3 regions of the Kribbella sp. NBC_00382 genome follow, and region 3 is predicted to be linked to each of the others. Evidence: predicted binding sites of a transcription regulator. Region 3 holds the regulator's gene; each other region holds the start of a gene.
What was found. Region 3 encodes HrcA, which represses chaperone genes, less so after heat shock. Its sites were predicted from a motif close to TTGGCACTCGNNNNNNNCGAGTGCCAA; they were not measured.

Region 1 (6,747 bases), 4.1 Mb from region 3:
TTCCGGAGTACCGGTCGCGCTGTTGTCGGTGGCAGACGAGAACCACACGATGCTCCAGCGCAGCCCGGACTGGAACGCCCTGGTACGAGACTTCGCCGCCGGTACCACCCACAACCCGAGCCTCGACTCCGATCAGGTGGACCCGCTGCCGCACTCGAAGCACTCGGACAGCGCCCTGCGCGGCATCCTCGACATCGCCAAGGCCCGCCTGACCCTGCGAGTCGTCGGTCGCTTCTAGCCGGGCGCTTAGTGGCGGGCTCCTGGCCGGGGTGGCGGCAACAGACGCAGCACCTCGTCCGTCGGCGAGCCGGCCAGGAGCCCGCTCGTGAGATCGATCATATGTTCGAATCTACTGTGAGCGCAAGTCAGGTCCGGACGACCCGGCGGCAGGAGTACGCGACCGCGTCTCGGCCGATCCGGGTGACGATCAGCGTGGCGCTCTCCGGGCCTTTGGGGGCCAGCTTCTTGCGCAGGACGGCGGGGTCGAAGTCCACGCCGCGTTTCTTGATCTCCAGCGTCCCGATGCCTTGTTTGCGCACCCAGGAGCGCAGCACTTTCTCCTTGTAGGGCAGCTCTTCGATCACCTCGTACGCCGAGGCCAGCGGGGTCTGGATCAGAGTGGCGGCGCTCACGTAGGCGATCCGCGGGTCCAGCAGCCAGCCGTCGACGGCTTCGGCCACTGCGGTGACCAGGCCGGCCCGGACGACGGCTCCGTCGGGCTCATAGATGTACTGGCCGATCGGCGCGCTGTCGACCTCCGGTGCCGAGGTCACTGTCGCTCCGCTGGGTAGGAGGGTCGCGCGGCGCGTAGTACCGGCGTAGAGCTTGCCGGACCACAGTGCTGCCTCTTTGACCTCGCCTGCGTCGCTGACCCACTCCGCCTCGACGCCGTCCGGTACTGCCTCGTGCGGGATGCCAGGGGCGACCTTCACGCAGGCAGTGCCCGCCAGCAGATCGGTGATGAACGACCAGGGCGGCGAGTAGGCGTTGTGGTCGAACACCCTCTTCCCATCCGCCCGCCGCGCCGGATCAGCAAAGACCACCTCGTACTCCGAACAGTCCTGCGCCTCAGCATCTCCCACCAAGACCTCACCCGGCAGCCCCAGAGCGGCAAGGTTCGCCTGAGCCGCTGAGGCGGTAGCGGGGTCTCGCTCAACACCAGTGACTCTCAACCCGGCTCGTGCGGCGCTGATCAGATCGCCACCGATCCCACAGCCAAGGTCGACCACAGTGGCACCGGGCAGCGTCGCAGCGATGCGAGCGGCCCGGTGCACTCCAACCGTGGTGCGAGTCGCCTGCTCCAGGCCGTCCGGGGTGAAGTACATGCGTGCTGCGTCCTCAGCACCGAACTTGGCGACCGCCCGGTGCCGCAGCGACGCCTGGGTAACCGCAGCGGTCACCACGTCAGCGTCGTACTGCCGTCTGAGCTTCTCGACCAGCCGCAACTCGCCCCTAGGCGTGAAACCGGCACAGGCCTCGGCTAGTACTTCAGCTCCGGCCGGCGCCAGCAACAGCGAGATCGAGTCAGGTGTCACCCGGCACAGTCTGCCTCGCCGGTTACAGCGGGCTGGAGCAGGTCTTGCTCCAGGCGTGCTTCTGGAGCGAGTACATCCGCCAGTTCATCGCAGACCTGGTCTTCGGGCCGTAGATGCCGTCGGCGGTGACCTTGTGCTTGCGCTGGACCGCCAGTACCGCTGTGCGGGTCTTGCTGCCGTACTTGCCGTCGACGACGAGCTTGCTGCCGTAGCAGTAGTTCAGGTTCCGCTGCAGGGCCTTGATCGCGGATGCCGGGTCCCCGACGTAGTCCGGGCCGTAGCGGCGCGGCATGTCTCCGTACTTCAGGTTGCAGTTGGTGGAGACGTCCTCCCAGCCACCCGGAACCTGCACGGCCCAGCCCTTGCCGACCGGCTTCATCAGCGCCGACAGACACTGCTCCAGCCCCTTGACCTGGACCGGCGCGGCCTCAGCCGACGTGGTCGCAGCCACTGCGCCGCTGACAGCCATCACGGCCGTCGCGCCGACGGTGATGGCGGTGCGTAGAAATCTCATGACGCTTCCCCTCGAGTTTCGATCCCCCCACCGGGATCTGTTGCTCGTTGAGACTGCGCAGACCGCCTGATAGTTCGTTGCAGGAAGTTGCAACGGTTACAGCGGGCTGGAGCAGGTCTTGCTCCAGGTGTTGGTCTTGGTGGCGTACAGGCGCCAGTTCATCGCTGAGCGGGTCTTGGGGCCGTAGATGCCGTCGACGGCCAGCTTGTGGCGCTTCTGGACGGCTCTGATCACTGCACGGGTGTTGCCGCCGTAGATGCCGTCCACTGTGAGCTTGTAGCCGTAGCAGTAGTTCAGGTTGCGCTGGAGGACCCGGATGGCGGTGTCCGGGTCGCCTCTGTGGGTGGAGGTCCGGAACGGGTCGTCGCCGTACATGAGGTTGCAGGTGGTACTCGGGCTGTTCCACAGCGACGGCATCGGGATGCCCCAGCCGGTCTTGCCGATCGGCACCACCCGGGCGTACAGGCACTGCGGAGTCGCCGCGGCGGCCGCTGCTGCCTCCGCGTCCGTCTGCGCGCTCCCTGCCCCAGCGTCCTTGGCCTTGAGCTCTACTGCGGGCGCTGCGCCGCCGGGGGCCGCGTTGCCGGGATGGGCGGAGGAGGACTGACGGGCGCCGTTCGCGGCGAGACCGGCGACCGCGAACGGGCTGATCACCAGGAGGGCGATCACCACCGTTTTGCGAGGGGTCAGCTTCGGCAGTGACGGGAGGCGGAGCGCCATGGTTGTCTCCTCGGGCGGTCGGTCCCGGGGCGGCCGGGATCCCTACAGACACGACGGTCCCACGACCGGGTGGGGTTCGCCCAGCCCTCGATGGCAGAAAGCGGTCGGGCGGACACAGGTCGTACAGCCATCGAAAGGGCACTACGCCGGGGGAGAGATTCTGGCACTCGAGTTGACCGAGTGCTAATCGCGGCCTAGATTCGGTGTTGGCACTCTCCACTCGAGGGTGCCAGCGGCCCGGCCTCTGATCCCCGCGACGGCGGAGGCGCAACGGCCGCTAGCAGCACCCTGAGAGCACACCAAGAACTCGACCGTGGAGGTCAGCAAGTGTCGGTCACGATCAAGCCGCTCGAGGACCGTATCCTCGTTGCGCCGCTCGAAGCCGAGCAGACCACGAAGTCCGGCCTGGTGATCCCGGACACCGCCAAGGAGAAGCCGCAGGAGGGCGAGATCCTCGCCGTCGGGCCCGGCCGCATCGACGACAACGGCAACCGCGTCCCGCTGGACGTCAGCGTCGGCGACAAGGTCATCTACTCCAAGTACGGCGGCACCGAGGTCAAGTACGACGGCCAGGACTACCTGATCCTGGGCGCCCGCGACATCCTCGCAGTCGTCACCAAGTGACGATCGCTCGCATTTCCTGACTGATACCGCTCCGGTGCCGGCTCCCGGCACTGGAGCGGAGTCGGTTCCCGGACTAGCGAGCATCATTGTTGAAACTCAGAGAGGGACTTGTTTTTTATGCCGAAGATCCTCGAGTTCGACGAGAACGCGCGGCGCGCGCTGGAGCGTGGCGTCGACAAGCTCGCGAACACGGTGAAGGTGACGCTGGGGCCCAAGGGCCGCTACGTCGTGCTGGACAAGAAGTGGGGCGCCCCGACCATCACCAACGACGGTGTCACCGTCGCGCGTGAGGTCGAGCTGGACGACCCGTTCGAGAACCTCGGCGCACAGCTGGCCAAAGAGGTTGCCACCAAGACCAACGATGTCGCCGGTGACGGAACCACCACCGCGACCGTACTGGCGCAGGCGCTGGTGCACGAGGGCCTGCGGGCCGTCGCTGCCGGCGTCAACCCGATGGGCCTGAAGAAGGGCATCGAGGCCGCCGTCGAGGCCGTCTCGAAGAAGCTGGTCGAGACCGCCCGTCCGGTCGACGACAAGGGCGACATGGCCCACGTCGCCACCATCTCCGCCCGGGACGCCGAGATCGGTTCGCTGATCGCCGAGGCGTTCGACAAGGTCGGCAAGGACGGCGTCATCACCGTCGAGGAGTCGAACACCTTCGGCACCGAGCTGGACTTCACCGAGGGCATGCAGTTCGACAAGGGCTACATCTCGCCGTACTTCATCACCGACGCCGAGGGTGGCGAAGCGGTGCTGGACGACCCGTACATCCTGATCAACCAGGGCAAGATCTCCGCGGTCGCGGACCTGCTGCCGCTGCTGGAGAAGGTCGTGCAGTCGGGCAAGACGCTGCTCATCATCGCCGAGGACGTCGACGGCGAGGCGCTGTCGACCCTGGTCGTGAACAAGATCCGCGGCAACTTCACCTCCGTCGCCGTCAAGGCGCCGGGCTTCGGTGACCGCCGCAAGGCGATGCTCGAGGACCTGGCCGCCCTCACCGGCGCCCAGGTGATCGCGCCCGAGGTCGGCCTCAAGCTGGACCAGGTCGGTCTCGAGGTGCTCGGCACCGCCCGCCGGATCGTCGTCACCAAGGACAACACCACCGTTGTCGAGGGTGCCGGCAAGTCCGACGAGATCGAGTCCCGGGTCAACCAGATCAAGGCCGAGATCGAGCGCACCGACTCCGACTGGGACCGCGAGAAGCTGCAGGAGCGGCTGGCCAAGCTGGCCGGTGGCGTCTGCGTGATCAAGGTCGGCGCGGCCACCGAGGTCGAGCTGAAGGAGAAGAAGCACCGGATCGAGGACGCGGTGTCCGCGACCCGGGCAGCGATCGAAGAGGGCATCGTCGCCGGTGGCGGCTCCGCTCTCGTCCACGCTGCCGCAGTGCTCGACGAGGGCCTGGGCCTGGAGGGCGACGAGCTCGCCGGCGTCCGGATCGTCCGCAAGGCGGTCGTCGAGCCGCTGCGCTGGATCGCCGAGAACGGTGGCTACGAGGGCTACGTCGTGACCGCCAAGGTCGCGGAGCTCGAGGTCGGCAGCGGCTTCAACGCCGCCACCGGTGAGTACGGCGACCTGCTCGCCCAGGGTGTCCTGGACCCGGTCAAGGTGACGCGTTCCGCGCTCGCCAACGCCGGCTCCATCGCCGCTCTGCTGCTCACCACGGAGACGCTGATCGTCGACAAGCCCGAAGAAGAAGAGCCCGCCGCAGCCGGTCACGGCCACGGCCACGGTCACTGATCTCTTCGCGCCAAGCATCACCCGAACTGCCCGGCCGGTCCTCGGACCAGCCGGGCAGTTCTTTGTCCGGATGCCCCTGGGCCTTGGATAGCGTCTAGGGCGTGAAGTACTGCTGCGAGTACGCCTATGGCTGCCCTGAGCGGGTGGCGGTGGTTTGTTACGTCCATGGGGGTGAGGACCCGTGCTGCCTGGACGAGGGGGCGCACGAGTGTCTCGAGGACATGTACGGCAGCGAGGACGGCCTGATGCTGGGGGACGGCTTCCTGTGTCTGCGGTGCGGGAACTACGAGATGGTCGGGGTGGCGCACGGGCCTGCCACCGAGCCGGGGTTCCCACGGAAGCAGGGGTTGCCGCGGGAGAGCTGGCTGGAAGTACCGGCTGAGGTGGCGCCGGTGGTGTTCTCGGTCGAGGAGGTCTTCGACCTGGCCTCGCGGGGTGGGTTACTCGTCGCGGGGCAGCTCGTTACGGGGAAGGTCGGGGCGGGATCGGTACTACGAACCGCCGATGGCAAGCCGGTCACCGTGCTCGGGCTGGAGTTGACCGGGGTGGGCGGTGGACGATTCACGCTGCTGGTCGAGCGCAGCGGAGTACCGGTGCTGGGGCCTGGGGCGGTACTTACTTCTTAGTACCCAGCCGCCGATCACTGATCGTAGTGAAAAAAGCTCGGTTATCACCTATTGCCACTAGGCAAAGGGGGTCGGGCGTCGTATTCTCTTGCAGGCTGGTCAGTCCGTGAAATAGGGGGGCGAGGGGTGACCGAGGTCCAAGTGCCGAACACCCATGATCGCGTGGAGCTTCGTGATCTCGCCGCTTCGGCGGCCGCAGGTGATCGGAACGCACTGAACGACCTGCTCACCCGGGTCCGTGCCGTCGCGCACCGTTACGTGCGCTCGAGGCTGTGGACGTATCCCGGTGGGGCCGACATGGTCGATGACGTCGCGCAGGAAGTGTGTGTCGCGGTTTTCGGCGCGTTGGGCCGGTACCGCGACGAAGGAAGGCCGTTCGAGGCCTTCGTCTACGGCATCGCGGCCCGTAAGGTCGCAGATGCGCAGCGTGCCTTCGCGGTGGCAGACTTGTCGACGCCGGATCTTCCGGACGGGGCGGACGAGTCGCCGACGCCGGAGGAACACGCGGTCAGACATTCAGAGGTCCAGCACATCGTGGGGCTGCTGGACAGATTGCCGGAGAAGTTGCGGGAGATCCTGCGGCTCCGGGTGGTAGCGGGGATGTCAGCCGAGGAGACCGGCCGGGCACTGGGGATGACACCGGGGGCGGTGAGGGTCGCACAGCATCGGGCGTTGAACACGCTCAGGGGGTTTGTGGGGCATGAGGCAAAGTTGCAACGAGGGGCAGGGGAGGAGTGACCATGGCTGATCGTTTTGATCTAGACGCATTAGAAGCCGATGACGCGTTCCTCGACCTGCTCGCAGCCGGTGGGGAGTCCGCCTGGCAGGCGGGCGAGCACGACCCGGCCCTGAAGCTGCTGGCCGATCTACGGCTCGCGGTGGAGGTCGAGGGCGAGCTCCCGGTGGAGACGATCGACGACCCGGAGAACTTCCTGGCGCGCTGCGCCGCCTTGAACCCGGTCTCCGATCCGTTCGCCCGGAAGCTGGCCGC
Region 2 (6,747 bases), 4.1 Mb from region 3:
TGCCGGGCGACGTCCTGGAAGTACTTGTCGTCATCCGCGTGCACCTGGGCGCTGTCGCGCAGGATCAGCCGGCCGTCGGACTTGCGGACCGCGACGTGACCGCCCTTGCGGTCCGACCTGGTCCGGCGGCAGACCTCCATCCCGAACGGGACGTCGTGCTCGGCCATCCAGGCGGCGATCCGGCCGTCCGGGGTGGCGCCGAGGTTGTCCGCGTTGGAGATGAACGCGTGCCGGAAACCCTTCTCCCGCAACGCGTCGAGCGTGCCGGACGCGACCAGCGCGGTGTAGATGTCGCCGTGGCCGGGCGGGCACCAGGCGAGCTCCGGGTCGTCGGGCCACTCGGCCGGCGTCAGGTCGTCGGCGAGGAGCTTGGGCTCCATGTTCTGCTGGAAGTCGAGCGGGATGCCGGCCACCGGCAGGTCGGAGTACTCGCCGAGGATCGCCAGCGACTCCTTCTTCGTGCGGAAGGAGTTCATCAGGACGAGCGGCAGCGGGACGTCGTACGCCTTGCGGGTGGCCAGGATCTGCCGGGCGATGATGTCGAGGAAGCTCAGCCCGTCCTTCACCGGCAGCGCCGACTTGGGTCCGGTCACGCCCATCGACGTACCGAGACCGCCGTTGAGCTTGATCACCACCGTCTCGGCGAGGGCGGCGCGGCGCGACTCCTGATCGGGATCGAGGTGCTCCAGATGCGGCAGTTCGCCCACCGGATCGATGTCGTCCTCGCGGATCGTGCCCTGCTGGCCCGACTCGAGCAACCGGTAGTAGTGCGAGAAGACTTTGATCGCGACGTCGGCGGCTCCGGCCGCGCGCATCTTCTCCTGTGCCTGTTGAAGACCTGCCTCACTCATGAGCCAACACTAGGGTAGGCACCGTCACCGCGACGTTAACTACGTCACTACGCGTCTCTAGGATCACGCTGTGTTCTCTTCTAAGGCGGCATTGCGTTCGCAACTGTTGGCCGCCCGGCAGGTAACGGCTGCTTTGTCCGGACCTGGCCTGCTGGCGGTCGCCCGTGAGCAGGTCGAGGTGGTGGCCGCGCGGACCATCGCGCTCTACGTCTCGATGGGCAACGAGCCGCAGACCGGACCGCTGATCGACTGGCTGCTCGCCTCCGGCCGCGAGGTCCTGCTGCCGGTCCTGTACGCCGACAACGACCTCGGCTGGGGTATCGCCCCGGGCGCGGCCGACCTGGTCCCCGGGCGGCTGGGGCTGTCCGAGCCGCGCGTAGATCTCGGCGCCGACGCGATCCACGCCGCCGAACTGGTGATCTGCCCCGCGCTCGCGGTCGACCGTCACGGCGTACGGCTCGGGCGTGGCGGCGGTTCGTACGACCGGGCTCTAGCGCGCGTCTCCCCCGGTACGCCGACCTGGGCCGTGGTTCACGACTCCGAGATCCTCGACGAACTCCCGGCCGACCCGCACGACCAGCCCGTCAAGGCAGCACTCACCCCGACGCGGCTGGTCCAGCTCGGTTAGTTCTCCTTCTCCGGCTTGGTGAAGGTCAACGTGTGCTTGCGGGTCGCCTCGACCGCGCCGCGGGTGTAGGCCCACGGCAGCGTCTCGCCGCGCACCCACAGGTCGGTCTGGTCGGTGTAGTTCGACGAGAACGCGTGCCCGGAGACGCCGGTCAGGTTGATCCAGCGCGACTTGTCGAAGTCGGACAGGTCGACCACCATCCGCATCGACGGCGTCGAGGTCACCGCGTAGCCCTCCGCCGCGTCCCACGAGGTCGCGTCGACGATCGACGAGCCGCCGCCCAGCTCGTACGGGCCGCGGTTGAACAGCTTGTCCACCACGCCGATGCCGGACTTGCCCAGCGTCTGGTTGGTCAGGGTCAGCTTGTGCAGCCGGCCCCACTGCCAGTTCGAGGGCTCGCGGGCCATCTTGGTGGTGATCTCGGCCCGGGCGTTCACCAGCGCCTCGCGCAGGATGTCATCGCGGCTCTCCCGCTGGGTGGTGTCGAGGTTGTCCCACCAGGTGCTGTTCGGCTGGGTGACCAGGTTGCGCATCACCTCGAACCAGCGTGATCCACCGTCCGGCCAGGTGCCCGCCGGCAGCTGGTCGTGGAAGGTGAGTTGGAGCAGATTGCGCCAGACGACGTTGAAGTACGCCGCCGGCGCGGAGTCGGCCGGCTGGGTGAAGTCCCAGGTCCGCAGGGTGTCCTGGCCCTGCCGGTCGAACTCGTCGTTGATCTGGACGTGCAGCAGGTACGGCATCAGTTGCTCGGCGTTGCGGTTCTTCGTGTCGAGCTGGATCGAGGCCATCGAGTTCGCGTCGAGCTTGCCGGCCGCACGGACCCGCTCGAGGATCTGTTGCGACCGGTAGCCGTAGTCCCAGTCGTCGGTCAGGTGGTACGGGTAAGTCTTCGGTACGACGGCCTGGTTCGCCGTCACGATCACACCGTCGTCGGGGTCGGCCTCGGTCGGCATCGCCTCGAACGGGATGTAGCCCTTCCAGTGGTACCGCGAGTCCCAGCCCGGTACGGGCCAGTCGCCGTAGCCCGCATTGCGGATCGGGACCCGGCCGGGTGCCTGGTAGCCGATGTGGCCTTCGCGGTCGGCGTACACCAGGTTCTGGGACGGGACCTCGAAGATCGAGGCGGCGGCGCGGAACTGGGTCCAGTTCTGGGCCCGGTTGATCGCGAACAGCGCGTCCGCGGTCCGGCCCGGGGTCAGCGCGGTCCATTGGATCGCGACGCCGTACGCCTCGGCGCTCTTCAGTTTCTTCGCCGCGAGCTCACCGGTCTCGCGCTGGTCGTCGCCGACGTCGGAGATGATCGGCCCGTGCCGGGACTCCCGGACGATGATCGTCTCTTCCTTGTCCTGACCGGCGACCTTGAACTTCTCCTCGCGCCGGGCCAGCCCGGTGCGTTTGTTGTCGTACATGACCGCGTTCGGTCCGGCGAACTTCTCCAGGTACAGGTCCGTCACGTCGGGGTCGAGGTTGGTGAAACCCCACGAGATCGCGTTGTTGTGGCCGATCACCACGCCGGGCAGGCCGGAGAAGCTGAACCCGGACACGTCGTACGGACACTGGGTGCCGAGGTTGTTGCAGTGCAGGCCGACCTGGGTCCAGATGCCCGGCATCGTCGCGCCGAGGTGCGGGTCGTTGGCCAGTAGCGGCTTGCCGGTCGTCGTGTGCTCACCGGAGACGACCCAGGAGTTCGAGCCGATGCCGTCGCCGCGGCCGATCAGGTCCGGCAGACCCTTGGCCACCTTGTCGATGGTGTCGAGCGACTTGAGCAGGTCCTTGGTCAGCATGCCGCGCTGGGGCGGCGGAGCCGACTCGGTGGTGAACGTGCCGCCCTTCGTCACTCCGGCCGTCGCGATGATCGGCTCGTTGCGCTCGTACGGGTAGTCCGGGTAGAGGCTGGCGATGTTGGCGGTCGGGTACCTCGCCGCGAGCTTGGTCCGGGTGATCTCGTCGTCCATGTTGCCGCCGAGGTCCCATGCCATCGCCTTCAGCCAGGCCAGCGAGTCGGCTGCCGTCCACGGCTCCGGGTGGTAATCGGTGCCCTTCAGCGACAGTACGGCGTACTCGAGGCTCAGCGCGGAGCCCTCGTGGGTGCTCATGTACGCGTTGACACCGCGGGCGTAGTCGTCCAGGTACTGCCGGGTGGTCGGCGTGAGCAGGGCGAGTTCCTTCTCCGCGACCCGGCGCCAGCCGAGCGTGCGGACGAACTTGTCCGTCTCCAGCGCGTCCTTGCCGAACAGCTCGGCCAGCCGGCCCGACGTCACGTGGCGGCGGAAGTCCATCTCGAAGAAGCGGTCCTGAGCGTGCACGTACCCCTGGGCGGCGAACAGATCACCCGGCTTGTCGGCGTAGATCTGCGGGATGCCGTTGGCGTCGCGGACCACCTCCACGTCCGCGTCGAGTCCGGTCAGCTCCACCGTCCCGTCATAGCCGGGGAAGGAGTGGCGGACGACGAAGACGCCGGTGCCGGCCACCACCAGGAGCAAGGTGGCGAACACGATTCCGGACAGGATGATGACACGCAGCAGGCGACGCACGGACCAAACTTAGAGAATCCGGCCCCGCACCCCAAATGCCGCTCCCCCATCTGTGGACAACCTTCACGCTTCGGCGCCTGTCTCCAGATCGCCTGGAAGTGGACTAGACCGGCCGATCGATCGGCTGAACTTGGAATACTTCGGGCCCGTAGCGCATTATTAGCAGTCGAGTAGTAGGAGTGCCAGCGGCCTGAAGGGGAATCACGTGCCGACGTACCAGTACCAGTGCACCGAGTGTGGTAACTCGCTCGAGGTCCGCCAGAGCTTCACCGACGACGCCCTGACGGTCTGCCCCGAGTGCGAGGGAACCCTGCGCAAGGTGTTCAACGCCGTGGGTGTCGTGTTCAAGGGCTCCGGCTTCTACCGCAACGACAGCCGGTCCTCTGGGACCAGCACGCTGCCGGCCAAGAGTGAGTCCTCCTCTTCGTCGTCATCGGAGTCCTCGTCCAACGGGTCGAAGTCGTCGTCGGATTCGTCGAAGAGCTCTTCGTCCTCCTCGACCTCGGGACCCTCCGGGTCGTCGGGCTCGTCCGGTTCGTCGTCGAGCAGCAAGACCAGCGCCGCCTGATTTTCTCCGCATTCCCTTGTGGATAACGAGGGAACGGCGCTCGTAGGCTCGTACTTTCTCTGGCATGAGCCGACTTCTTCTTCGTGACCTGCTGAAAGCCGTTCGTCGGCACCGCCGCCTGCTGGCTGGGGTGTCCGCGGCGGCAGCCGTGTACTGCGGCATGACCGCCCTCTCTCCGCCACCACCGCCGACCGTGGCGGTCCTGGCCGCCGCCAGAGACCTGGCCGGTGGCTCGCCACCGACGGCGCGCGACCTTCGAACCTTGCGACTACCCGCTGCGGTCGTGCCCGCGGGCGCGCTCCAGCCGGGCAGCGACGTCGTCCGGCGCGTGCTCGCGGGGCCAGTGCGCTCTGGCGAGCCACTCACGGATGCGCGATTCGTCACACCGGCGTCACTGCCAACCGGACAGTTCGCCTATCCCGTCCGAGTCGACGATGCCGACCTGACCACCCTGCTCCAGGTCGGCGATCGAATAGACCTGTACGCCGCAACGAGCACTCCCGTCGATGCCGCGACTCCGTTGGCCAGTGCTGTGCGCGTGATCGCGTTGCCCGCAGGGCGCTCATCGGTGGCCGGGACCTCGGGCGCGCTGGTCGTGATCGGCGCCGGGCGAGAGGTGATCAGCCGGGTTGCCCAGGCCACGGCGAACTCGCGAATCAGCTTTGCGCTGACGCCGGATACGAGCTGACCACTTATCGGACACGCGCAGTAGCGATCCGTGGTGCTGCGGCGCGGTCCCTCGCCATCGGCGGGGCAGAGTCCTACGTTTTGCGGGTAACCCAGCCGAGGGTCCCCGGGCCCCGCATCGTGGAGGCATTGCAAAATGATCGAGGGCTTCAAGAAATTCCTAATGCGAGGCAACGTCCTCGACCTCGCCATCGCGTTCGTCATCGGCACCGCCTTCGCCACCGTGGTGAAGACCGTGGTCGACAACCTGGTGAACCCGCTGATCGCTGCGATCGGAGGGTCGAACGTCAACGGGCTGGCCGTCCAACTCAACGACAAGAACCCCAAGACGGTGATCGACTTCGGCGCCATGATCAACGCCGCCGTCGTTTTCTTCCTGACCGCCGTGGTCGTCTACTTCGTGCTCGTCGTTCCGATGAAGAAGCTCCAGGACCGCCGCGCCGCCAAGGCCGGCACCCCGGAGGAGGAGCCCGAGACCCTCACCATGGACCAGGAACTGCTGGTCGAGATCCGCGACGCCCTCCAGGCCCGTCCGCGGCCCTGACCGAAGCTGGTGGTCCGGTCGGCTGCACCCTGCAGCACATCGCAGTCGACCGGCACGAGGCCTGCGGACCAGCAGCCGAGTTGGCTCAAGCTGGTCCAGTAGGTCAGGTAGTAGTCGGGTATTGAAGCCAGGTGTAGTCGATCGGCTGTGGCTTGTTCCATTCGGCGGCCAGCTCCTCGGCCACCGGCTGGAAGCCGGCGCGGAGGTAGGCGCGGATGGCTTGGGTGTTGTCGGGGCGGACGCGGAGGAAGATCTCGGCATAGCCCGCCGACTTGGCCGGCCCGAGGAGGGCCCGGACGAAATCGGTGCCGATGCCTTTGCCTCGGAGGTCGGGGGCGACGATGAGACGGGCCAGCTCGACCTCGTCCTCTTCGTCGTCCAGCCAGAGTTCGCCGTACGCGACCGGGGTCTCGCCGTCGAAGTACAGGAAGGCCTGGATGTCGTCGGCGATCGCGCGCCAACTGGTCAGGACGTCGGCCGGGAACGGGTACTCGTCCCGTCCGGTCAGCAACGAGACTTCCTGTGCTGTGGTCGCCCAGCCCGCCACGAGCGCCGAGTACTCGCTCTCGAACGATCGCAGTTCCATCAGGACTCTCCTCGTGAACGACACCGGACGAATGACAGTACGGCGGTCACGGCGCTATCGGATCACCTGGCGAAGGCAGCCAGCGTCTCGGCCAGTTCGTCCTTGTGGGGTGGGAAGTGTGGGGTTGGTGGCTCCGGGCATCCGGGGAGTTCGCGGCTGCCGGGGATCAAGCTCAGCAAGGTGTCGACGGTCTTGCGTTGGTGAGGAGGATTCTCCGGTACCGATGGCAGTACGGCTACCGGAATACGCAAGAGAGCAAGGTCGTCGTCTCGCACTCCCCGCAAGGTGTTCGCAGTCAGCAACTCGTCAGCCACAGCTACCGACGCGCCTCTGGAGGTGAGGCCTGCCC
Region 3 (6,747 bases):
GGACGTCCTGTCAACGCATAACAACACAGCGTCACCGTCGTCGCCGACGGTGGCCGTCCTTACTCGTCTTTGGCGAGGCCCAGCAACGGCAGAGTCGGGCGGCGGGGTGCTCCGAGGGCGGCGTAGCCGCGGCGTACCGCCTGCTCGAGGTGTGCCTGCGGCCAGGGCCAGTCGTCGGTGTGGGCGAGGGCGTCGTCGAGCGAGGTGCCGTTGTGGTGGAGGCCGGAGATGGTGTTGGCGACCGTGCCGATGTCGCCGTTCTGGTCGCGGACGAACTCGGCATCGACCACCGCGCCATGCCCCGGTACGACCTTGGCCGTCGCGGACAGCAGCCCGATCAGCCGGTCGACGGTGTCGGCCCACTCCAGCGGGTACGAGTCCTCCCCGTACGACGGCGGCGCCGACTCCTCGATCAGGTCACCGGCGAAGAAGACATCCACATCCGGTACGACGACCACCACATCGCCGTCCGTGTGCCCGTTCCCCAGGTGCAGCACCTCGACCCGCCGGTCACCCAGCTCGATCACCTTGGCCACGGCGAAGGTGTTGTCGATGGCAACGGTCTCCGCGACGGCGGCAGCCGTGTTCTCCTGCGCGTAACTCGTGGCGTCCTTGAAGGCGGGGTTGCCGAAGACGTGGTCGAAGTGCGCGTGCGTGTTGACGACCCAGCGGATCGGCGCGTCGGTGACCTCGCGGATGTGGCCGAGCAACTCCTCGCCCTCGGCGGGAGTGCCCCGCGTGTCGATCACCAGCGCACCCTCACTGCCGACGACCAGCCCGATGTTCACGTCGTACTTCTCGTACCGCCGGACCCAGGTGCGGTCGGCCAACTCCACCCACGTACTCATGCCGACGACCCTAACCGGAGGGGTCAGCGCGAGATGACGTCGCCTGCCAGTACCTGACTCTTGTCGATGCCGTCGAGCAGCAGCCCGACGTTCTCGCCGGCGCTCGCGGTCGTGAGGATCTTGCGGAACGCCTCGACGCCGGTGACACGGGTCATCGCCACCTGCTGCCCGGCCCGCATGATCAGCACCTGATCGCCGACCGTCACCGTTCCCGCGGTGATCCGGCCGGTCACCACTGTCCCGCGCCCGGTGATCGAGAACACGTCCTCGACCGGCAGCACGAAGCTCCCGGCGTCCTGCGGCCGCGGCGCGTCCTGCAACCGCGCGGCAGAGTGCGCCTGGTTCAGCAGTTGCTGCGGATCCATCGGGTTCGGCTCGCTCTTCCAGAACTTCCATCCCATGGTGGTCGACCCTAGTGCCTATCCAGCCGCCGGGATGGGGGTTGAAGGCCCCCGATCAGCCGCCTAAGGTCGCAGAGCTGAACCGATTCATCCGATCTCTACACCGATGAACCTTATGAAGGGCGGCGGCGTGACGACACGACGGGCACTGGTGGTCCGGGGCGGCTGGGAAGGGCATGTCCCGGTCGAGGCGACTGAGCTGTTCATCCCCTTCCTGAAGGAGAACGACTTCGAGGTGACGGTCTCGGACACCACCGAGAGCTACCTCGACCTGGCCGGTGTCGATCTGGTGCTGCAGTGCATCACCATGAGCGAGATCACCGCCGAGCAGGTCAAGGGCCTGGAGACCGCGGTCCGGGCCGGCACCGGCCTGGCCGGCTGGCACGGCGGCATCATCGACTCGTTCCGCAGCAACAGCGACTACAGCTTCATCACCGGCGGCCAGTTCGTCTCGCACCCCGGCGGAGCGGTCGACCACCGGATCGAGATCGTCAATGACGACCCGATCGTCGAGGGTCTGACGCACTTCGACCTGCGCACCGAGCAGTACTACGTGCACGCCGACCCCACCAACAACGTGCTCGCCACCACCACCTTCCGGGCGCACCCGGACTTCCCGTGGATCGACGGCGCGACGATGCCGGCCGTCTGGACCCGCACCTGGGGCGAGGGCAAGGTCTTCGTCTGCACGCCGGGCCACACCGTCGCCGACCTCGACACGCCAGAGGTCCGCACGATCATCGAGAGGGGCCTGCTGTGGGCGAGCAAGTGAGCAAGGTCGGCATCGTCGGCACCGGTGTCATCAGCGGTACTTACCTCGAGCACCTCGCCAAGCTGCCCGGCGTACAGGTGGTGGCCGTCGCGGACCTCGACCTCTCCAGGGCGCAGACGATCGCCGACCAGAACCCGGGCATCCGCGCGCTGACGTCCGAGGACCTGTTCGCCGACCCCGAGGTCGACATCGTCCTCAACCTGACCATCCCGGCCGCGCACGCCCCGGTCCACCAGGCTGCGCTGCAGGCCGGCAAGCACGTGTACGGCGAGAAGCCCCTGGCCGTCGACCGTGCCGAGGCAGAGCCCCTGCTCAAGCTCGCAGCGGCCAACAACCTCCGCATCGGCTGCGCCCCCGACACAGTGCTCGGCACCGGCACGCAGACTGCCCGCGTCGCGCTCGACCGTGGCGACATCGGCGTACCGACGGCTGCGACGGCTTACTTCGTCACGCCCGGCCATGAGTTGTGGCACCCGGCTCCCGAGTTCTACTACCAACCAGGTGGCGGCCCACTGCTCGACATGGGCCCGTATTACATCACCAGCCTCGTCACGCTGCTTGGGCCGGTGAAGCGAGTCACGGGTCGCGCTGGTCGCTCGCAGGAGGAGCGCAAGGTCCATACCGGGCCGCGGGCGGGGGAGGCGTTCCCTGTCGACGTACCGACGCATGTGACCGGCGTACTGGAGCACGAGTCGGGTGCGCTCACCACTGTCCTGATGAGCTTCGACGTGTGGGCCGCGCGGCTGCCACGGATCGAGATCTACGGCACCGAGGGCAGTCTGTCCGTACCGGACCCCAACGGCTTCGACGGCACGGTGGAGATCGCCACTGCCACCAACCGTGACTGGACGGCACTCCCTGTAGCCGGTGGGTACGCCGGTGCCGGCCGCGGCGTCGGTGTGGCCGACATGGCTCGCGCATTGCGCAACGACGAGCCGCACCGGGCCAACGGAGTACTGGCCTACCACGTGCTCGACGTGATGGAGTCGCTGCTCGAGTCGGCAGTTCAGGACCAGTCGGTGGACGTGGCGAGTACGGTCGAGCGGCCTGCCGCCGTACCTTTGGGAGCGTCCCCGGAATCCGCCTGAGACCTGCCCCACGCCGTTACGCGTCGGTAGGTGCTGCGGTGGCTCGGTAGACTGGCACTCGAATCTCGGGAGTGCCAACCCGAGGGGCCGACGTGAGAGGGGTGGTGCGCGTGCTGGACGACCGCAAACTGGACGTGCTCCGGGCCATCGTCGAGGACTACGTGGCCACCCACGAGCCGGTCGGCTCGAAGACGCTCGTCGACCGGCACAATCTCGGCGTCTCCCCGGCGACGGTCCGCAACGACATGGCCGCGCTGGAGGAGGAGGGGTACATCACCCAGCCGCACACCAGCGCGGGCCGGATCCCGACCGATGCCGGCTACCGGCTGTTCGTTGACAAGCTGAGCACGGTCAAGTCGCTGTCGCCGGCCGAGAAGAAGGCGATCTCGTCCTTCCTGGTCGGCGCGGTCGACCTGGACGACGTAGTCCGGCGTACCGTCCGGCTGCTCGCGCAGATCACCCGGCAGGTCGCGATCGTGCAGTACCCGACCCTGAGCCGGTCGAGCGTGCGGCACGTCGAGGTGGTCACGATGACGCCGCGGCGGCTGCTGCTGGTGCTGATCACCAGTACCGGCCGGGTCGAGCAGCGGATCGTCGAGACCCACGACGACGTCGACGAGCAACTGATCGCCGACCTGCGCTCCCGGCTGAACACGGCGCTGACCGGCCAGCGGCTGACCGACGCGGCGACCTCGCTGGCCAGCGTCACCGAGACCTTCGCGCCGACGGACCGGCCGCTGGTGGCCGCCATCGTGACCAGTCTGCTCGAGGCCTTCACGGTCGAGGGTGAGCAGCGCATCGCGGTCGGCGGCGCGGCCAACCTGACCCGCTACGGCGACGACTTCGAGCGCAACGTGAAGCCGGTGCTGGAGGCGCTCGAGGAGCACGTGATCCTGCTCAAGCTGCTCGGCGAGGCAACCAGCCCGCAGACGCTGACGGTCCGGATCGGCCACGAGAACCCGTACGAAGGACTTGCCACCACCTCGGTCGTCGCCACCGGCTACGGCTCCAAGTCGGAGGCGCTGGCCACTCTCGGCATCGTCGGCCCGACCCACATGGACTATCCGAGCACGATGGGCGCAGTCCGCGCCGTCGCGCGCTACGTCAGCCAGATCCTGGCCGACTCGTGAAGCACCACGAAAGAACTCACCGAACACTGCCTACCAAGTGGTCTGGAGTATGAGCACCGATTACTACGCCGTCCTGGGCGTCAGTCGCGACGCGACACAGGACGAGATCAAGAAGGCCTACCGCAAGCTGGCCCGCCAGTACCACCCGGACGTGAACGACTCCGAGGACGCGCACCACAAGTTCCAGGAGATCGGCCGCGCCTTCCAGGTGCTCAGCGACCCGCAGAAGAAGCAGGTCCACGATCTCGGTGGTGACCCGTTCGCGAGCGGTCCCGGCGCGGCCGGGGGCGCCGGCTTCGGCCAGGCGTTCACCTTCACCGACATCATGGACGCCTTCTTCGGCCAGACCGGCGGGGCGACCCGCGGGCCGCGGCCACGCACCCGGCGGGGCCAGGACGCCCTGATCCCGCTGCGGATCGATCTGGCCGAGGCGGCCTTCGGCACGACGCGTGAGCTGAAGGTCGACACGGCCGTACTGTGCCCGACCTGCTCTGGCTCCGGCGCTGCTGCTGGCTCCGAGCCGGTCACCTGCGAGATCTGCCACGGTCGCGGCGAGGTCACCCACACCCAGCGCTCGTTCCTCGGCGAGGTCCGGACCATGCGGCCGTGCCCGAACTGCCGCGGCTTCGGTACGACCATCCCGAACCCGTGCGTCGAGTGCGCCGGCGACGGCCGGGTCCGCTCGCGTCGTACCGTCACCGTCAAGATCCCCGGTGGCGTCGACAGCGGGACCCGGGTGCAGCTGACCGGCCAGGGCGAGGTCGGCCCTGGTGGCGGCCCCGCCGGCGACCTGTACGTCGAGATCGAGGTCGAGCAGCACGAGATCTTCACCCGCAGCGGTGACGACCTGCACTGCACGGTGACGCTGCCGATGACGGCCGCGGCGCTCGGTACGACGATCGACCTGCCGACGCTCGAGGGCGAGACGACCCCGCTGGAGATCCGGGCGGGCACGCAGTCCGGGACGGCGATGACGCTGACCGCTCGCGGCGTACCGAGGTTGCGGCACGCGGGGCGCGGTGACCTGATCGTGCAGGTGATCGTCGAGACGCCGACCAAGCTGGACGACGCGCAGAAGGCGTTGCTGCAGCAGATCGCGGCAGCACGGGGCGAGGAGCGGCCGCAGGGTCATGTCCAGGCGGCGCACAAGGGTGTCTTCGGGCGCCTGCGCGACGCCTTCGGCGCGCATTGAAAACGACTTAGGCTGCCGGGCGATGGGACTCGCGGTCTTCTACCTGCCTGACCTGGACGGCCCCGAGCTGGTACTAGACGGGGCCGAGGGTCGTCACGCGGCTGTCGTACGCCGAATCGGCCGGGGCGAGCGAATCCGGCTGACCGACGGCCGGGGCTCGTTCGCCGAGGGTGCCGTCACGGCTGCCTCCAAGACCGGGCTCACCGTTGCGGTCGACCAGCGTGGTGAGGTCGAGCCGTCGAGCCCGCGGCTGGTCGTAGTACAGGCGCTGCCGAAGGGGGAGCGGGCCGAGCTCGCGGTCGAGATGCTCACCGAGGTCGGGGTCGACCTGATCGTCCCGTGGAACGCGGATCGCAGCCAGTTCCGCGCCAACCCCGAGCGGGTCGCCAAGACGCTGACGAAATGGCAGTCCTGGGCCTTCGAGTCCAGCAAACAGTCCCGCCGCTCCTGGTTCTGCGAGGTGGCCCCCATCGCGTCCACCCCCGAGGTGGCCAAACTCCTGGCGGACGCGGCCCTGTCCGTAGTACTCCACGAAGAAGCCACCACTCCGATGGCTTCCCTGGAGCTGCCCACGGCTGGCGACATCGTCATCGTCGTCGGCCCGGAAGGCGGCATTGCCCCCGCCGAGTTGGAGGCATTCGCGGCGACCCCGGTCCGCCTCGGCGACACAGTGCTCCGTACTTCGACAGCCGGCGTCGCAGCCGCAGCCGCCCTACTCGCCCGCTCCCGCTGGAGTTGATCGGTCATGGACTGGCTCGAATGGCACCAGGACTACGACGACGAGTCCTCTGACCTGAGCGGCCGCCTCCGTTCGGTCCAACGGTCCATCCGCACCCACCTGGACGCGCACTCCGACGGCCCGATCCGCGTGATCAGCGCCTGCGCCGGCCAGGGCCGCGACCTGATCGAGGTCCTCGCCACCTACCCCACACGCGACCGGGTAACAGGCCGCCTGGTCGAGCTGGACCCGCGCCTGGCCGAAACGGCCCGCACCGCCGCCGCAGCGAACGGCCTCACCGGCATCGAGGTCGTAGAGGCCGACGCCGGAGCAAGCGAGAGCTACGCGGGCGCAGTACCGGCCGATCTGGTCCTCTTCTGCGGCGTCTTCGGCAACATCACCCCCGCCGACACCGAGGCCACAGTCCGCGCCCTCCCCGCCTTCTGCACCCCAGGCGCCACAGTCATCTGGACCCGAGGCCGCCACGCCCCCGACATCCGCCAGGACATCCGGGCCTGGTTCACCGAAGCGGGCTTCGAAGAGCTCGCCTTCGATGCCCCGGACGGCGTCGCCTGGTCCGTCGGCACCAACCGCTACC

Region 1: the regulator HrcA is predicted to act here: its motif matches at 2,930-2,956, upstream of groES (co-chaperone GroES).
Region 2: the regulator HrcA is predicted to act here: its motif matches at 4,173-4,199, upstream of OHA70_RS03945 (FmdB family zinc ribbon protein).

Annotation. Positions count from the first base shown of each region.
Region 1 is NZ_CP107954.1:1,108,974-1,115,720, reverse strand. Features, by position in the region: gene OHA70_RS05475 (alpha/beta hydrolase family protein) at 1-238, shown strand, start outside; gene OHA70_RS05470 (class I SAM-dependent methyltransferase) at 366-1,535, opposite strand; gene OHA70_RS05465 (peptidoglycan-binding domain-containing protein) at 1,558-2,049, opposite strand; gene OHA70_RS05460 (peptidoglycan-binding domain-containing protein) at 2,146-2,769, opposite strand; gene groES (co-chaperone GroES) at 3,097-3,393, shown strand; gene groL (chaperonin GroEL) at 3,511-5,130, shown strand; gene OHA70_RS05445 (hypothetical protein) at 5,232-5,756, shown strand; gene shbA (RNA polymerase sigma factor ShbA) at 5,883-6,494, shown strand; gene OHA70_RS05435 (hypothetical protein) at 6,497-6,747, shown strand, end outside.
Region 2 is NZ_CP107954.1:786,272-793,018, forward strand. Features, by position in the region: gene OHA70_RS03930 (UTP--glucose-1-phosphate uridylyltransferase) at 1-851, opposite strand, end outside; gene OHA70_RS03935 (5-formyltetrahydrofolate cyclo-ligase) at 922-1,479, shown strand; gene OHA70_RS03940 (penicillin acylase family protein) at 1,476-4,013, opposite strand; gene OHA70_RS03945 (FmdB family zinc ribbon protein) at 4,219-4,581, shown strand; gene OHA70_RS03950 (SAF domain-containing protein) at 4,646-5,269, shown strand; gene mscL (large conductance mechanosensitive channel protein MscL) at 5,405-5,812, shown strand; gene OHA70_RS03960 (GNAT family N-acetyltransferase) at 5,916-6,398, opposite strand; gene OHA70_RS03965 (alpha/beta fold hydrolase) at 6,461-6,747, opposite strand, start outside.
Region 3 is NZ_CP107954.1:5,167,287-5,174,033, forward strand. Features, by position in the region: gene OHA70_RS24830 (MBL fold metallo-hydrolase) at 60-848, opposite strand; gene OHA70_RS24835 (EF-Tu/IF-2/RF-3 family GTPase) at 872-1,249, opposite strand; gene OHA70_RS24840 (ThuA domain-containing protein) at 1,380-2,021, shown strand; gene OHA70_RS24845 (Gfo/Idh/MocA family protein) at 2,006-3,109, shown strand; gene hrcA (heat-inducible transcriptional repressor HrcA) at 3,220-4,239, shown strand; gene dnaJ (molecular chaperone DnaJ) at 4,289-5,431, shown strand; gene OHA70_RS24860 (16S rRNA (uracil(1498)-N(3))-methyltransferase) at 5,454-6,170, shown strand; gene OHA70_RS24865 (SAM-dependent methyltransferase) at 6,177-6,747, shown strand, end outside.